One region of the Macrococcus sp. CoH-51_TC_04 genome, then DNA from elsewhere that is predicted to be linked to it. Evidence: riboswitches for the same ligand, from Rfam matches in the RefSeq annotation. Region 1 holds a riboswitch; each other region holds the start of a gene.

Region 1 (4,642 bases):
GTTATTGATACACCAATTGCAGAACAGAACTATGTGGGTGCAGGAGTTGGTGCAGCAGCTACAGGGCTGAGACCGATTGTTGAACTGATGTTTAATGATTTCATCGGATATGCGTTCGATGCACTTCTGAACCAAGGGTCAAAGATGCGTTATATGTTTGGTGGCAAAGCTAAGATTCCGATGACTTTGAGAACCGTTCATGGTGCAGGCGCTTCTGCTGCTGCTCAGCACAGTCAATCATTATACGGAATGTTTGGTGCGATACCTGGAATAAAAGTTGTGGTGCCATCAAATCCTTATGATGCGAAAGGCTTACTTTTAGCTGCAGTAGAAGATGATAACCTCGTCGTATTTTCTGAAGATAAAACTTTATATGGCATGAAAGGTGATGTGCCTGAAGAATATTATACAGTGGAAATTGGTAAAGCGAAGATTATTAGAGAAGGAGAAGACTTGTCGATTGTTGCAATCGGTAAGATGGTCCAAATTGCTCTAGAAGTTGCAGATGAACTGGAAGCTGCAGATATTTCAGTCGAAGTTATTGATTTAGTTACTGTTTCTCCATGGGATCAAGAAACAGTACTTAACTCCGTGAAGAAAACGAACCGCCTTATCGTGATTGATGAAGCAAATCCTCAGAGTAGTACAGGGCACAGTATTTCAGCTGTCGTCGGCGATAAAGCTTTTGATTATTTAGACGGACCTGTCAAAGTAATTACTGCACCTGCGACACCAGTGCCATTTGCATCAAATTTAGAGAAACTATATATTCCAAGTAAAGAACGTGTTCTAGAAGAAGCAGATGAAATAATTCAAGACTTAAGAAAGTGAGGTGTGATTCATGAGTTCAAGAATAAATATGCCGAAATTAGGAATGACAATGACAGAAGGTACTATAGATGAGTGGTACAAATCAGTCGGAGATGAAGTGAAAAAGGGTGAAGCGGTCTGTATGATTGCTTCTGAAAAACTAACTTTAGATGTTGAAGCACCTGAAGATGGGATTTTAACAGAAATTACAGTGGAAGCTGGAGGCAGAGCTAAAGTTGGAGAACAGATGGGATTGGTTGGAGACTCATTAGAGGATAACCAGTCTCCTGAACGTTCAAATCAATCGACTGATGATGAAGCGATAAGTGAATCAGGTGAAGAAACGAATGAAAGAGCCGCAATAAAGGATGCGGCCGAGAAATCTCCTAGCTTTAATAGAAGTCATGAGGATGAATTGAATAAGAAAGCACGCGATGAGGACACTCCTACATCACAAAGTAACTCTGAAAGCAACCGAATCTTTATTACCCCACTTGCCCGTAGAATAGCTGAAAGCAATGACATCTCAATTGAAGAGGTTACAGGGACTGGCGGTAATGGCAGAATTACAAAGAAGGATATAGAAAAAGCAATTGATCACGTAAAAGTAAGTTCGACGACTGAGTCTACTGAAGCTACTCAAGTAACGGCAGAAGCCAAGCCATTATCGAATATGAGACGTGCGATTGCTGACAACATGATGCATAGTTTACAGTCAACCGCACAATTAACGTTGCACCAAAAAGTAGAAGCAGATGCGTTGCTGAAATTTAATAAGAAGTTAAAAAAAGAGGTTAGCAACAATGAATTAGATATTAAAGTAACAGTTACCGCACTGATTACAAAAGCCGTTGCATTAGTACTTAAAGATGATGCAAGAATGAATGCAACTTACAGTGATGAGAAGTTATACCATCATAAAGATGTGAATATTGGAATTGCAACAAGTCTGGAAGATGGACTGATGGTTCCAGTGATCCATAACGCTGAAAGTAAATCTATAGGTGAAATTTCAAGTGCCATCGAAACTTTATCTGCTGCGGCGAGAAATGGAGAGTTGTCTCAAGGTGCAATGAAGGATGGAACATTTACCATCACAAATATCGGTGCAGGCGGTATAGAATACTTTACACCGGTACTTAACGCACCGGAAGTTGGGATACTAGGGGTTGGTTCATTACAAAGTGAAGTAGCATTAAAAGACGGCAAACCGTATGAGAAAAAGATGTTACCTCTGAGTCTCACTATTGATCATCAAGTTATAGATGGTGCAGATGGAGCGGAATTCTTGAGTCGTATTAAAACATTTATCGAGCATCCATATTTGCTGATATTGTAGATAGAGAGGGCATAGCCCTCTCTATATTATTTTGAACATGCACAAAAGATGTATAATTCAGCGACTTAACGTATAATAAAGGTAATTGACTTAATGGAGGAATTACGATGAACAAATGGATTAAACGTGGAATCGTTGTCGGTGCAGTTGGTTTTGGTGCCGTTCAATCAGTGAAATATTTAAAGCAGAATGAACAAGTGAAACAACGTTTGAATGATCTTAAGAATATCAAAGAATATAATGATCTGCGTATTGCACTGATGGAGGTTATTGAGGCATTTAATAACCCTAAGCAATTAGAATCGAAATTTGCAGAAGATGTGCATACTGAAAGCAATGAACAGACAAGCAACGCGCAAGCTACACATACAGAAGAGCCTTTCATTGCAGATGCAGTGAAACGTGTATTGGATACAAAAGCCGTTGAAGATCTTCTTGGTGATAAAGCTGATATCGATATGATGAAATCATTGATCGATGAAACGAAAGAAGTAGAGAAGCTCGTGCGTAGCTGGTTTAATTAATATTTGCAACATGAACAAATCAGTGATATTGTTTATGTGTACAACTTAATAAGACGATTGCTAGGGGAGCTCTTATGAGCTGAGAAAGGAATATCCTTGACTCTTTGAACCTGTTTGGTTAATACCAGCGTAGGGAAGCGAGCGTGTATACTTATGATATTTTTTTGTCGTGAAACTTCACCTCCTAGTAATGAATCTAACTAGGAGGTTTTTTTGTATGGTAAATTTGAAGAAGTCATTTCCAGCAAGTAAGAGAATCTTTAGAGCGGGTAAGGGCGAGGATACGGATATTAAAGTACCTTTCCGTGAAATTACATTAACCGATACTGTGACAGATCAAGGCACTACTTCCAATGCACCAGTTGTTGTCTACGATACGGGTGGTGTTTATCATGATGATGCATATAATATTGATGTTGAGCGCGGTATTCCTAAATTACGTGAACGATGGATTGATAGCCGTGACGATGTAGAACAATATACAGGACGCAGAGTACTTGCGGTTGATAATGGTTTTAAAGATATCACGCATAATAAGTTTGTAGAGACGCCATTTAAGTATGATCCAAAACGTGCGCGTGATGGCAAAAACGTGACACAGATGCATTATGCAAAGCAAGGAATCATTACGAAAGAGATGAAATTTGTCGCGATTCGTGAGAACGTCGACCCTGAATTTGTACGTAGTGAGATTGCAAGAGGGCGAGCAATTATTCCGAACAATATTAATCATCCAGAATCTGAACCGATGATTATTGGTAAGAACTTTAAAGTGAAGGTTAATGCGAATATCGGAAACTCTGCAGTATCATCATCTATCGAAGATGAGATTGAAAAGATGGTGTGGGCGACACATTGGGGAGCCGATACGATTATGGATTTATCTACAGGTAAGAATATTCATGCGACACGTGAATATTTACTCAGAAATTCACCGGTACCTGTTGGAACAGTACCTATTTATCAAGCATTAGAAAAAGTGGATGGCATTGCTGAAGATTTAACGTGGGAAGTGTATCGAGATACGTTGATTGAACAAGCTGAACAAGGCGTAGACTACTTTACAATTCATGCGGGTGTATTGTTAAGGTATGTGCCGATGACAGTAAATCGTCTGACTGGTATCGTGTCACGTGGAGGTTCGATTATGGCACAGTGGTGTTTAGCTCATCATGAAGAAAGCTTCTTATACACACACTTTGAAGAAATTTGTGAAATCTTAAAGAATTATGACATTGCTGTATCACTTGGTGATGGTTTAAGACCAGGTTCAATTTATGATGCGAACGATGAAAGTCAGTTGGCGGAACTGAAGACGCTTGGTGAACTAACAAAGGTTGCCTGGGCACATGACGTTCAAGTGATGATAGAAGGACCAGGACATGTGCCGCTTCATAAGATCAAAGAGAATCAGGAACTTGCAGATTTCTATTGTAATGAAGCACCATTCTATACGTTAGGACCATTGACGACAGATATTGCACCTGCATATGACCATATTACATCAGCGATTGGCGCTGCAAACATCGGTTCATACGGAACAGCGATGCTATGCTATGTTACACCGAAAGAACATCTCGGACTACCGAATAAAGATGATGTAAGAACAGGTGTTGTAACATATAAGATTGCTGCACATGCAGCGGATCTTGCGAAAGGCTTACCAGGTGCTGATGAACGAGATAATGCTATTAGTAAGGCACGCTTTGAATTTCGCTGGATCGATCAGTTTAATTTGTCACTAGATCCAGAACGTGCGAAGGAATATCATGATGAAACACTACCTGCTGAAGCGGCGAAAGTCGCACACTTCTGTAGTATGTGCGGACCTAAATTCTGTTCGATGCGTATTTCTCATGATTTACGTAAAGATAAAGGAATGCAGGAAATGGCTGATAAATTCAAAGCACAAGGTAGTGAAATTTACTCTTAGAATTTGCTGTGAATCGGAGCGCAGTTTATTCATATA
Region 2 (4,642 bases), on a different contig from region 1:
TTGGTAATGAAGCAATTTCACTTGGCGCATTAGCAGGTGGAGCACGTTTTATGGCTGCATACCCAATTACACCAGCGAGTGAAATTATGGAATATATGATTGATAAATTACCACGCTTTGGTGGGACTGTAATTCAGACAGAAGATGAGATAGCTGCAGCAGTTATGGCAATAGGCGTAAACTATGCGGGCGTACGTGCATTTACTGCATCAAGTGGTCCAGGACTATCGTTAATGATGGAAGCGATTGGACTGAGTGGTATGACTGAACAGCCGTTAGTCATCGTAAATACGATGCGCGGAGGTCCATCTACAGGATTGCCAACGAAACAGGAGCAGTCAGACTTAATGCAGATGATCTACGGAACGCATGGCGAGATTCCAAAGATTGTCCTTGCACCAACAACTGCTGAAGATGCCTTCTACTTAACGAACGAGGCATTTAATCTAGCGGAAGTATATCAATGTCCGGTTATTATTTTAAGTGATTTACAGCTTTCTTTAGGGAAACAGACTGTTCCTGTACTTGATTATAATAAGATTAATATTGATCGTGGTTCACTTGTTACTGAAGTTGAACCAACGGAGGATAAAGCATACTTCAAACGCTATGCGGTAACAGATAATGGCATTTCACCACGTACGATTCCTGGTGTGAAAAACGGTATCCATCACGTTACAGGTGTTGAACATAACGAAGAAGGAAAGCCGAGCGAATCTCCCGTAAACCGTGCAAAGCAGATGGAAAAACGTATGCGTAAATTAGAACAGCTGAAGATTACTGAACCTGTTGTATACAATACGTATCATGAAGATGCAGATGTGTTAGTGATTGGTTATATTTCAACGTATGGAGCGATTGATGAAGCAATCCATCGTGTAGAAGGAAAGGTAAACCATCTGCATATGAAACAACTTCATCCGTTTCCGACAGAAGAGGTTCAGCAAGCGATAGATAAAGTGAAGAAAGTGATTGTTGTTGAACATAACTTTAACGGACAACTTGGACAGATTATCAAGATGAATACGAATCATCAAGGTAAGATGATTCAGATGAGTAAGTATGATGGTACACCTTACTTACCTCACGAAATTGAAGAGAAAATCAACGCAACATTAAAGGAGTTAATATAGATGGCAACATTTAAAGATTTCAGAAATAATGTGAAACCGAACTGGTGTCCTGGCTGTGGGGACTTCTCAGTACAAGCGGCGATACAAAAAGCATGTGCGAACATCGGCTTAGAACCAGAACAGCTCGCGTTAATAACAGGTATCGGCTGTTCTGGACGTCTGTCTGGATACGTAAATTCATATGGTGTGCATTCGATCCATGGTCGAGCATTACCGATGGCACAAGGTGTGAAGATGGCAAACCAGGAGCTTACAGTTATCGCTTCCGGTGGAGATGGTGATGGTTTTGCGATTGGTATGGGGCATACGATTCATGCGCTACGTAGAAATATTGATATCACGTATATTGTAATGGATAATCAAATTTATGGACTGACTAAAGGACAGACATCACCAAGTTCAGCACATGGATTTGTCACTAAGACAACGCCAAAAGGCTCGATTGAGAAGCATCTTTCTCCGCTTGAACTTGCACTTGCAAGTGGCGCAACTTTTGTCGCACAAAGCTTTTCTAGTGATATAAAAGATTTAACATCAATTATTGAAGCGGCAGTTAATCATAAAGGATTCTCATTCGTCAATGTATTTTCTCCGTGTGTCACATACAACAAAGTAAATACGTATGACTGGTTTAAAGAAAATTTGACGAAACTTGCTGATATTGAAGATTATGATCATACCAATAAACAGCTGGCGATCAATACAGTACACGAACAAGATGGGCTTGTTACAGGTATCGTGTATCAGGATACCGATGCACCGACGTACGAATCACAAATTGATGGCTACAGTGAGAACTTAACAAAAGCAGATCTAAATATTAAACAAGAGGAATTTGATGCTTTAATGGCTCAGTTCAAATAAAAACTAAGTATCTGTACCTTATTTATAATAAAGCTGTTATACTAAAACAGTACAAAATAATATAAATTTTTAAACACTAGGGGAGTTATTCTGAGATTGGATTCGTCCTAAACCCTTATATACCTGATCTGGATTATACCAGCGTAGGGAAGTGTCAACTGACACAACCTGCAATCAGGTTGTGTTTTTTTGGAGGCTAATATGAATAAAAAGTTATTGTTAAGTGCGAGTTGTGTCATTTTACTAGCAGGCTGTGGAGATCAGTCAGCCGATAAAGGTAAGGAAGATAAGAAAGAAAAAGTGACGATTATGCTGGACTGGACGCCGAATACAAATCATACAGGACTATATGTAGCACAAGAGAAAGGTTACTTTGACAAACAGGGTTTAGATGTTGAAATTAAGACACCTGGTGAAGTGAATGCCGATCAGCTTATCGCAGCAAACAAAAAAGATGTTCAGTTCGGAATTAGTGCACAGGAAACAGTGACGCAATCACGTTCTGAAGGCATTCCAGTGAAATCGATTGGAGCAATTATCCAGCATAATACGAGTGGATTTATGAGCTTGAAAGATAAGAATATTAAATCACCGAAAGATTATGCAGGGAAAACATACGGTGGATGGGGTGCACCGATTGAACAGCCAATGATTGATGCAGTTATGAAAAAAGACGGAGCATCAGTGAAAGACACTAAAATTATCAATATGGGAAATACTGATTTCTTTACTGCATCTAAGAAGAATATCGATTTCGCATGGGTTTATTATGGATGGACTGGAATCGAAGCAGAAACACGTAATATCGATGTAAATATGCAGTATTTAATTGATTACGATAAAAATCTGGATTATTACACACCTGTCGTTATTGCAAATGAAAAGTATTTAAAATCAAATGGTGAGACAGCTAAGAAATTTATGACCGCACTTAAAGAAGGTTATGAGTATTCAATTAAACATGACAAAGAGAGTGCAGATATTTTGATGAAGTCTGTTCCAGAACTTAAAAAACAAGAAAAGCTCGTATATGCATCACAAAAATATTTGTCACCTAAATATCAGGATGATGCGAAATACTGGGGCTATCAGGAAGAACGTATCTGGAAGAATTTTGGACAGTTTATGAAAGATAACAAAGTGATTACTAAAGACTTCATTGCTAAAGATGCATTTACAAATGAATATGTGGAGGGTAAATAATGGCAGATACAATAATGAGCATACAAATTATTCCGAAGACGCCAAATGGTGAAGATGTAATTCCATATGTTGATCGCGCAATTGAAGTGATTGAAGCATCAAACTTAAAGTACATCGTGAATCCGCTTGAAACATCAATTGAGGGGAACATGAATGAGTTGCTTAAGTTAATCGAATTAATGAATAAAGAGATGCGTGAAATGGGGTGTCCATCTATTATTTCACAAGTAAAGTTTTATCATGCCGAAGAAGTATCGATGGATGTGCTTGTACAGAAGTATAGATGATGAAATATGTTAAGTTTTTTCTATTTTTTATAGTACTACTTTATTTTTGGGAACTGCTCGTTCGGTTACTACAAGTTGATGCATATACGTTACCTGCGCCAAGCGTAATATTTATCAGCTTCTTTAATGACTTTAACACATATCATGTGCATTTATATCCGACTCTATTACTCGTTATATTAGGCATTATTTGCTCGGTATTATGCGGTATTACTGTAGCCGTACTATTACGTTTAATCCCTGGGCTGCATGAGTATGTCTATCCATTGCTCATAATGAGTCAGAATGTACCCGTTATCGTCATTGCACCACTACTAGTCATTTGGTTCGGATTTGGAATATTGCCGAAACTTATCGTGATAACACTTGTGTGTTTCTTTCCGATAACTGTGAGCTTACTTGAAGGATTTAATGAGACAGATAAAGAATTAGAGAAATATATGAAGATGATGGGGGCAACGCGTCTTGAACGTTTCAAAAAGCTTGAATGGCCAAATAGTATGCCTTATTTCTTTAATGGATTAAAGATTGCTGGCACATACTCAGTAATGGGTGCAATCATTTCTGAATGGCTTGGCAGTGATAAAGGTTTAGGTAAATTTATGCTTATAGCTCAGCGTGCATTTCAAGTAGATCAGGTGTTTGTAGCAATTGTCTGGATCATTATCTTTGCTATGGTCATTTATCTTGTTATATATATTATTCAGCGTATTGTATTGAGGTGGCAACGATGATTCCTATTATTCAACTTAACGATATTATGCATCGTTACGATAAAGATATTGTAATTAATAATATTAACCTAGAACTGAATAAAGGTGAGATTGTTGCATTGATCGGCCCGAGTGGCAGCGGTAAGAGTACGATATTAAATATTATCGGCGGATTACTCATCCCTTCAAGTGGCGAGTGCTTATTGCAAGGGGAACGTATCAATGGGAAAACAGGACATGTGTCCTTTATGCCTCAGACACACTCACTGATGCCATGGCGTACAGTGATACAAAACATTAACCTCGCAACAGAGATCAGTGCGAATGATAGCGTGAATAAATCAGAACAATTGTTAGAAAGAGCAGGCTTCACTTCCATTAAAGATAGATACCCCAATGAGCTTTCTGGGGGAATGAAGCAGCGTGTTTCATTCCTACGTGC
Region 3 (4,642 bases), on a different contig from region 1:
CGAAATCTAGTCATTAATATTCCTCCAAATGTAAAAGAAATTTTTATTACTTGTTTAGATTAACAATCAATTATTAAGAGATTATAATACCTTTGTAAATAATTTATTAAGGATTAATAAATATATGTAAATAAAAATGGTTGAGACTAAAATCGTCTCAACCATTTTTAATTATTCACTTTATCAAAGTTGTCTTCGAAAAAATAACGCGTAAACGCATCAAATGGCCATATACGCAGAGCTACTTTACCCACGACATCGCTTTTATCAATAAGTCCTAATTCTCTTCTACTATCAAGGCTGACTTCACGATTGTCTCCTAATACCAGGTATTTACCTTCAGGAATCTTCTTATTACCGTCCGCATTTACTAACATATCTACAGTAAAATCATCCGTCAGCTTTTCATTCGTCTTGTTCTTGCGATTTTCTTTCAAATAATCTTCCTGAATATACTGTCCATTTATATAGAGTTTATCATTCTTATATTCAACCGTATCGCCAGGCTTACCAATCAATCGCTTTATATAGTCATTTTTAGTATCTGTATGAAAGACAATAATATCTCCACGATCAATGCTATCTGTCTTTGTCGCAATCTTATTGATAATCACGCGCTCTTTATCCTTAAACGTCGGGAACATAGAGTCACCATTGACTGCATACGTTGCAAATAAAAATGTATGTACGATATAGAAAACGACAAGTGCAACAAGTATTGATATGATCCATTCTTTTATCTCTTTTAACATATGTTATCTCCTTATTTCAAAATTCTATGCTATTATACCATTAATAATATATAAAAAGATAATGTCATACTGCCATACTTTAGATGTATAAACCAATTATATAAATTCTGATTTCCTGCGCAGAGGATAAGATTTAAATATACGGCTTCCTACTAGCCCAACAATTAGACAGATTACTGCAATAACGCTACCCCATCCAATAATCTGAAGTGGTTCGTTAAAGCCGAACATCACTAAAAATCCAGCTAGAGGACTCGCTGTTCCAGGTGCATCATTAATCATTCCAGAATGTGCAATAACCATACCCGCAAGTGCACCACCGATAAAGTTACAAGAATAGATCGGTACAGGATTTAAGGATATAATATCTGCCTGTGATAACGGTTCGATGCCAACAGCTAAGATAGAGGCACGATCTCCTAACTTTAATTTATAGAACATCGTTGAATTAATAAACGCTGAACTGAATGATACCATTGCAGCTATCGCCATCGGTAACCCTGTCAGACCAAGTAGTGCTGTTAGAGCCATCGAACTCAGTGGTGCAGTTCCTACAACCGTAATAATACCACCAAGCACAAATCCCATAACCAGCGGACTCGCATCTGTAGATTGCTGTATCACTTCGCCAATTTTAATTAGCGTATTATTTACTAATGGTGTAACAAGCATTGCAAGCATACGTGCAAGCGGCGCGATAATAATAATTCCTACAATTAGATCAACACCTTCAGGCACATATTTTTCAGCATATTTCATAACATAACCAACGACATACCCTGCAACGAACCCGGGTAATAAATCAAGGCCACCACAGCTTGCTGCTATAATGAGTGCATAAACGGGAGATACACCAATAGATAAAGCAACTAAACCAGCTGCTGCTACACCACCGAGACTTCCGGCTGTATCTCCTAATTCTTCTAGAAACTTTATTCCGAATATATTTCCACCAACGTATTTCTGAAACGCCTCGACAAGAAATGTTGCAATCGCGGCATTCGCTAATGCCCCCATCGCCTTCATACCAGATGGTGCTTTATACGTAAATAACGTAAACAGCACAAGGACAAGGAGTAAGAAACCTGTTCCAATCAAAATATCCACATCAACAATCCCTTCCTGTTTTTATAATATATATATGTGTTCTTATTATAGTAACAAAAAATAATCGATTGTTGTCGTATACATTTCACACTTTTCGAAATTTTCTTTTTAAATAAATAATAAAGTCAGAAGCTAAGTATTCGCTTAGCTTCTGACTTTAACTATTCTAACATTACAACTTACTTCACTGGAATGTCCCAATGTGCTTTAAATTCACACATCTCCCAGAACATATACTCGTAGTAGCTTGTTTTAACAATAATCTCCTCTAAATCTGCAAGTACACGCTCCGGCATACCTTCAGCAAGCTCATCCATCAGTGCAATTGCATCATTCGTAAGTTCCGTAAATGCTTCCCCTGAATATGTTTCAATCCAGTCACGATATGGATTATTATCATCTAATGCGCCGTCCTGCTCCGCTAAATGATTCCCGATATAGTTATAACTCCATGCGCACGCAAGCAGACACGCCGTAACATGTTCGGCACCACCACGCTGTGCATGGTTCAGCATATAGCTCGTATACGCTGTATTCACTGATGCCGCTTCAGTTGCTTCTAATTCACTTTCAGAAATGCCAAACTGTTTCGCATAGCTGCGATGTAAATCCATCTCCATAAACAACGTACCATGCAGCAGTTTAGAGAATATGCCCATCACACGCAGGTCAGGTGCCTTCGCACTCCCGATCGCCATTAATTTAGCCTAATCAATTAAATAAACATAATCTTGTTTTAACCAGAACTGAAACTTTTCCTTCTCAAGCGAACCATCACCTAGCCCCTTAACGAAAGGATGTTCCAGATAAGAAGCCCAGATCGGTTCGACACGCTTTAATATGCGCTCAGTAAACATGTTATTCCTCCTCAATAAAAAATGCCTATACGCAGGTATAGGCATTAAGCACTTCCCTACGCTGGTATAAACCAAACAGGTTCAAAGGGTCGGATTACTCCTCTCAGCACGAATGCACCCCTAGTGACATTTTTTATTTTTATTTGTAGTACAGTATAATCGTATCATATTAAATATTTATCTCAAGCCATTATAATCATAATCACTATCGGTATTATAGGAAACACAATAATCATAAATGCGATAAACCATGCAGCTGGTCTTGCCATATTGAGTGTCATCCCAAATTCAGATAATTTTGGTACCCACACGTTATCATCTTCTTTATTATAATAAAATAGTCCCCATATGTAATTTTTTTCATTATGATACGGTGCTTTATCATTTAAAGCGGCTGAGGCACGATACTTCTTATCATTGCTAATCTGCTGAATAATACCAAATATCACCACGACAATTGATATAAATATAATACTTTCCATTATATAAGGTGGCATATATTCTTTCCCGAACAGAACAGGTCTTACGAGAATGAAGATAAATAAAATTGTCATAATAAATGATATGACGTGCAGTAACATCTCGTTATTGCGCTTCGTATCTGTCGCATACTTTTTCGAAGCTTCTTTGTTTGCCGGACTCACATTTGACTGGTAAAGTGATAACCCTTTGCTTGAACCCCATAACACAAATATCATAAAGAGTGCTATGCCTGAAGGGAAGAATACAGTTATTATATTTTTATCACTCCAATTATCCGGTACACCATTAAGCCCCCAGTGCGTCGCAATTGTGTCAGGTATTGTATGATAGTTCATTGCAACATATATTACCGCTGCCATGAGCATTACGAATTGTATCATATAGAAGTATGAAGTCGTCGAATTTTCTTCATCCATTAAACTTGTATCTACAGCTTTATACATTTTAATGTCTGCCATCCAGTCTTCTTTTTCTTTTAAAGATCTCATCTGATTAAATGCACTTCTATATATCCAGATCATTGCGATAATCAATAGGAATATAAGTATCGTAAACAGGATAAACTGCAATTCAGATTGTAATATCGTCCTCAACAATAAATGAATAACTGCAAATAATATACTGATAATGAATACATTTCGTTTATACGTTTGCGCAATATTTCTCACCTTACTATCATTACGCTTACTGTCTGGAACATACACACTAAAGAGAATATTTCTTCTGATATATCGTGCATTCAGTAAAAAGAGTAGACCTGTACAAAGTAAGATAATAGTTGTAATAACGGCTTCCATATTATTCACGCTCCTCTAATTTTTTTAATAAGTCTGATATATCGACCTGCTTGCATTTCGCTTCATCGATTATCGGCTTTAATCGTTCCAGCAAATCTTCCTGTTCGGCTTTCGTAGCAGCCTTCAATGCATCCGGATGAATGATCGCACCTGACTTAGGCTGAACGAGTATCAACCCCTTATCTTCCAGGTAATGGTATGCTTTATTCACAGTATGCATGTTAATTTGTAATCCACGAGCTAAACTTCTGCTTGAAGGTAACGCATCATATGGCACTGCATTTTCTGATGCTATATTCGCAATTATCGCATTCGCAAGCTGCAAATATACAGGAGTCGTGCTCCCTTCATTTAATTCAATATATATTGTCAACACCCCTTTTTGTTATACATATTATAGAACAATTTAAAATACAAAATAAAAAGTTTCTGTTATATATTTAGTATAACAGATGATGGCGAAATTTCCATAAAAAAACTGAGACTTTATCGTCTCAGCTCTTAATTAATTCAACTTCCAAATATCAGTCGCATATTGCTGTATCGTTCGGTCACTAGAGAATTGACCCGACTTCATTATATTCGTCAAGCTCATCTGATTCCACTTCCTCTTATCCTGATATGTTGCCATCGCAGTCAAATGAAT
Region 4 (4,642 bases), on a different contig from region 1:
AAGATGAATACCGTCTGCATCAATTGATTTAGCAAGTGCAACATCGTCATTGACGATAAATGGAACTTTATAGTCTTTACATAGCTTAAATAAACGTTCAGCAAGTAGTTGTTTCTCTTGCCCCACCTTTGCTTTCGGACCTTTCTCTCTAAACTGAAACATTGTAATTCCTGCTTCAAGCGCTTCCTTTAGCACACGTTCTAAGTCACCGTCAGGAACGTCAGAAGTCCCTGCAATGAAATATACATGAAGCATCTCTCTTTTAAACATAAGCTACACTTCTTTCACACGTGATTCCTTTGCTATATCATCTTGTTGAATTAAATAGAGCTGATCTATTAAATTCACAGCAAAATGTCCTGGCAAGGTCCCATTAGCACTGTGCTCAGCACGTTCTGCCGCAATCGTATAAGTCGCAATTGCTTCTGTTAATAATGCTAATGAAGGTTTAGTTTCATTATATATGAAACTTGCAACAACTGCTCCTAATAAACATCCTCCTCCTGTGACTTTCGTCAGGAGCGGTGTCCCATTTTCCACTAAAGCGATTTGTCCATCCTGACAGATTGCATCAACCGCACCGGTTACGATAATCGCAGTATTGAACTTATCATATGCTCTTCGCGCAACGCTTTCAGTCGATAGCGATTGATCTGCATCTGTCCCTTTCATTGTGGCATCTTCTGTTAATGCTGCAAGCTCTGACGCATTCCCACGAATGACACTAATATGATGCTCGTTCAGCAATTTTAAGCAGAAGTCTTTACGAAACTTAGATGCACCACAAGCGACAGGATCAAGTACGATAGGTACATGATGTTTATTTGCAAATGCAGCCGCTTGTAACATGTTTTCCTTATCCCCTTCTTCAATTGATCCTATATTGATTAGTAACGCACCAGCATACGCTAAAAACTCATCCATTTCTTGACGTTCTGTCGCCATCGCAGGGCTTGCACCAAGTGCGAGCAGGCCGTTCGCTGTAAAGTTTTTGACGACATCATTCGTAATACAGATGATCAACGGGTTGTCTTTACGAAGTTGAGTGAGTTTTGTCATTATTCAACCTCCTGAAACTTAAAGTGATTTACTGGGCCCTGGCCATGACCAATTCCAGGAGTGTACTTAATGGCCATATCCATATAGCGCTTCGCTAATCGCACAGCATCTTCTATACTCTTCCCTTTGGCAAGTTCTGCTGTGATAACAGCTGAATAAGTACAGCCCGTGCCATGTGTGTGCTTCGTATTATAACGTTCTCCAGGCAAAGTAATTAATCCCGTCTTTGTGAAGAGATAGTCAGTCGCATCTCCCTTTAAGTGTCCACCTTTGATAAGCACGCTTCGAGAACCAATTTCATCGATAAATATTTTTCCTGCACGTAAGATATCTTCTTCCGTTTCCACCTTCATTCCAACAATTTTCTCTAGCTCAGGGATATTTGGTGTCACCACCGTCGCAATATCCAGTAACTTCGTGCGTACGGCGTTCTGTCCGTTCTCATCGAGCAACAAATCTCCACTTTTAGCCACCATCACTGGATCGATGACATATGGGACGTTATAACGTTCTATATACGGTCTCACCACGTCCATCACTGCGCTTGTTGCTAACATTCCTGTTTTTACTGCATCCGGAACAATGTCTGAATATACACTTTCAAGTTGCTTCTGTATAACATCCACAGGCTGATTAAAGACATCCTGCACACCTAATGTATTTTGTGCAACAATACTTGTTATTACACTCATCCCGTATACGCCGCGTGACTGAAAGACTTTCAAGTCTACTGTCGTTCCGGCACCTCCTGTAGGATCGGTTCCGGCAATCGATAATGCTGTTTTCATCAATAACCCTCCCATGTTTCAATGTTATAGGACATATTAAAGAAGCGCTTCTCATGAATACAGCTTTCAACAAAGTTCTTTCTTAATATATTTAGTTCTTCATCAGAAGCTGTTTCACTGAACTCATCTACCCAGCGATCTAAATGACCGATAAGCTCATGCATATTTGTACAATAAAAGTCGACCCAAGGTTTTAGCGGATTACCTTCCAGGTCATTACGTTCAGCAATCTTTAGTGCCAGCTGCTGATAGACATATGGACAAGGTGCCATCGCACATATTGTAAAGCTCGCATCACTATAGCGGTAGGCATTGTAATACATATGCTTAATATAATGATCACTTGATGGATACCATTCTCCTTCTTCAATCACTGTCTTATAATCAACACTTGCATAGTCTGCTAATGTATAGTGAGCATCCACTTCACCATTCATAACAAAATCGATTTGGCCGAGTAAGAACTGAATTCCTTCTCTATCATTTAGTTTCGGAATAAGTAGGCTATATATCTTTGCAAACTCGTTTAAATATAAACTATCTGCCTTTAAGTAATGTTTTACTGCTTCTTTCTTTAGATTCCCATGAATAATACCTTGAATAAATGGATCATTATAAATCGATTCAATAATCGGTTCTACTTCTTTTTTCAACTGTCTCGTAAACACGTTATCCCTCCTAAAAATAAAAACCTATCTCCTAATAGGAAATAGGTTAAATACACATAACGGGTACTTAGCACAACATTCCTACGCCGGCATTATCCGGATCAGGTGAAGGGTTCGGCAAAAGCCGTCTCAGCGCAAGGCACCCCTAGTGTGTATATTAATATTAGTGTAACGAAGTTAATGGATTAATGCAAAAAAAGAACTTCAAAGTGAATACACCTTAAAGTTCTAATATCGTTACTATAAACGTGCCCCACATACTGGCCACGGCTGCGCACCGCGCATATTGTATAAAATTTGAGCACGTTTCGTTTGCTCTGCTGCAGAAGCTTGGTGTGGATAACCACTTCCACCGACACCACGCCATGTCTGTAAATTGAACTGATACATTCCATAGTATCCATTTCCTGTATTAATTGATGGATTGCCACCAGATTCACATCTTGCTAATGCTGCCCAGTTTAATCCGTTGTTCACACGAACAGCCGGTGCTTGTGTCCTTGTCGTAGTCACACGCTTTGTCGTCGATGCCTTATAAACAGTCTGTCTTACTGGTGCTTGGTATGCTGACTTAGCAACAGCACGTTTAACTGGTGCTTGATATGCTGTTCTTGTAACGGGTGCAGCTGCTACAGCCGGTCCATTAACCTTCAATGTACGTCCAGCAATAATTAAATCTGAATGCAAACCATTCCATGCTTTAAGCTGCGCAACAGATACACCGTAACGTGATGCAACCTTGCCCAAAGTATCTCCAGGAACGATGCGGTAATATGAACCTGTAGTTACAGGTGCTGTGTATGCAGATTTATATGTTGATTTATAAGTATTTCGTTTTGTTGTATTCTCATTAATATTTAATACTTGATTCACATGAATTAAGTTAGATCTCAATCCATTCTCATGCTTTAATGCTTGAACTGACGTCCCATAGATTTGAGAGATTTTCCATAAAGAATCCCCACTTTTTACTCTATATTGTGCTGCATCCGCTTGAGTCGCTGCAAATGTTCCACCTACTGCAAATACTGTCGTTACCGCTAAAAGTTTTTTCATCTGGAAAAGTCCTCCTAAAGATTATCTACAATTTTAATACGTTAACTACATTAAAATTTCATATTTCATAGGTTACAACAATATAAAAGATTAAGTGTTATGTTAAATTTCTGACTAATTAATACGCCGTTGACCACTGAGAAGCTCCAGCAGTTTGATATAATATTCTTGCACGTTTCCATTGTTCTTCAACTGAAGCATTTGCAGGATTTCCTGTTCCACCTACAGATGCCCATGTTGATGGTGAAAATTGGAATAATCCGTAGTATCCAGATGCATTAACAGCATTAGGGTTGCCACCTGATTCACGTTGTGCGATAACGCGTAAATGTGCATCCATTGATGAATTTCCAGCAGGAGCTGCTTGCTGTACTGGCTTTTGTGCTGCTTGTTGGACCGGTGCTTGCTCTACTGGCTTTTGTGCTACTTGTTGGACCGGTGCTTGCTCTACTGGCTTTTGTGCCACTGGTTGCGCTACTTGCTCTTGTGCTACTTGTTGGACTGGTTGCTCTACTGGTTGTTGTGCTGCCGGTTTAGCTGTTTGCTCTGGGGCTTTGACGACCGGTGCTTGATACGCCACTGGTTGTTGTACAGTTACTGGTGCTTGCTGAGCAGCTGTTTGCGTAACGATTTGTCTTTTTTCCTCTTTATCAACAACAATCAGTTTACCTACTTTAAGATTTTTATTTGTTTCAATATTGTTCCATCTCTTTAAATCTGCAACTTTAGTATCAAACTTTTTAGCGATCTTCTCTAAAGTGTCTCCTTTTTGGACTTCATATTTACCTTTAACTAACACTTCTAATTTTTGATTCGGTAAGATGATATCTGATTCTATTTTGTTAATTTTTTTAATTCTTTCAACTGTAGTGTCATATTTATCTGCGATTGACCAAAGTGACTCCCCATAAGTTACTGTATGTTCTTTTGCATCTGCCTGTGCTGAAATTCCTGTAGCTAAAATTGCCATTCCTGTAAGTGCAGTAATTTTTTTCATTGTGAGTGTTGCCTCCGATAATTTTCTTAATTTATATTAATAATTATATTTGTCTTTTATTGAATGATATAAAT

Evidence for each region. Region 1 has a riboswitch for thiamine pyrophosphate ahead of thiC (phosphomethylpyrimidine synthase ThiC). Riboswitches for the same ligand answer to the same signal wherever they lie in the genome.
Region 2: it holds a riboswitch for thiamine pyrophosphate, as region 1 does, so the genes downstream of both, ACZ2V4_RS00835 (ABC transporter substrate-binding protein) here and thiC (phosphomethylpyrimidine synthase ThiC) in region 1, are expected to answer to the same signal.
Region 3: it holds a riboswitch for thiamine pyrophosphate, as region 1 does, so the genes downstream of both, tenA (thiaminase II) here and thiC (phosphomethylpyrimidine synthase ThiC) in region 1, are expected to answer to the same signal.
Region 4: it holds a riboswitch for thiamine pyrophosphate, as region 1 does, so the genes downstream of both, tenA (thiaminase II) here and thiC (phosphomethylpyrimidine synthase ThiC) in region 1, are expected to answer to the same signal.

What each region holds. Positions count from the first base shown of each region.
Region 1 is NZ_JBVGOY010000007.1:101-4,742, reverse strand. It holds gene ACZ2V4_RS07555 (alpha-ketoacid dehydrogenase subunit beta) at 1-831, shown strand, start outside; gene ACZ2V4_RS07550 (dihydrolipoamide acetyltransferase family protein) at 842-2,149, shown strand; gene ACZ2V4_RS07545 (hypothetical protein) at 2,257-2,673, shown strand; TPP riboswitch at 2,726-2,826, shown strand; gene thiC (phosphomethylpyrimidine synthase ThiC) at 2,891-4,606, shown strand.
Region 2 is NZ_JBVGOY010000001.1:175,748-180,389, forward strand. It holds gene ACZ2V4_RS00825 (2-oxoacid:acceptor oxidoreductase subunit alpha) at 1-1,133, shown strand, start outside; gene ACZ2V4_RS00830 (2-oxoacid:ferredoxin oxidoreductase subunit beta) at 1,134-1,997, shown strand; TPP riboswitch at 2,066-2,164, shown strand; gene ACZ2V4_RS00835 (ABC transporter substrate-binding protein) at 2,199-3,200, shown strand; gene ACZ2V4_RS00840 (thiamine-binding protein) at 3,200-3,487, shown strand; gene ACZ2V4_RS00845 (ABC transporter permease) at 3,487-4,221, shown strand; gene ACZ2V4_RS00850 (ABC transporter ATP-binding protein) at 4,218-4,642, shown strand, end outside.
Region 3 is NZ_JBVGOY010000001.1:52,736-57,377, reverse strand. It holds gene ACZ2V4_RS00280 (alkaline phosphatase) at 1-14, opposite strand, end outside; gene lepB (signal peptidase I) at 168-752, opposite strand; gene ACZ2V4_RS00270 (PTS sugar transporter subunit IIC) at 849-1,859, opposite strand; partial or broken gene tenA (thiaminase II) at 2,039-2,761, opposite strand; TPP riboswitch at 2,753-2,848, opposite strand; gene ACZ2V4_RS00260 (DUF1648 domain-containing protein) at 2,899-3,996, opposite strand; gene ACZ2V4_RS00255 (GntR family transcriptional regulator) at 3,998-4,369, opposite strand; gene ACZ2V4_RS00250 (glycogen/starch/alpha-glucan phosphorylase) at 4,502-4,642, opposite strand, start outside.
Region 4 is NZ_JBVGOY010000006.1:107,937-112,578, reverse strand. It holds gene thiE (thiamine phosphate synthase) at 1-270, opposite strand, end outside; gene thiM (hydroxyethylthiazole kinase) at 274-1,059, opposite strand; gene thiD (bifunctional hydroxymethylpyrimidine kinase/phosphomethylpyrimidine kinase) at 1,059-1,847, opposite strand; gene tenA (thiaminase II) at 1,847-2,515, opposite strand; TPP riboswitch at 2,576-2,672, opposite strand; gene ACZ2V4_RS07385 (LysM peptidoglycan-binding domain-containing protein) at 2,756-3,571, opposite strand; gene ACZ2V4_RS07380 (transglycosylase family protein) at 3,690-4,568, opposite strand.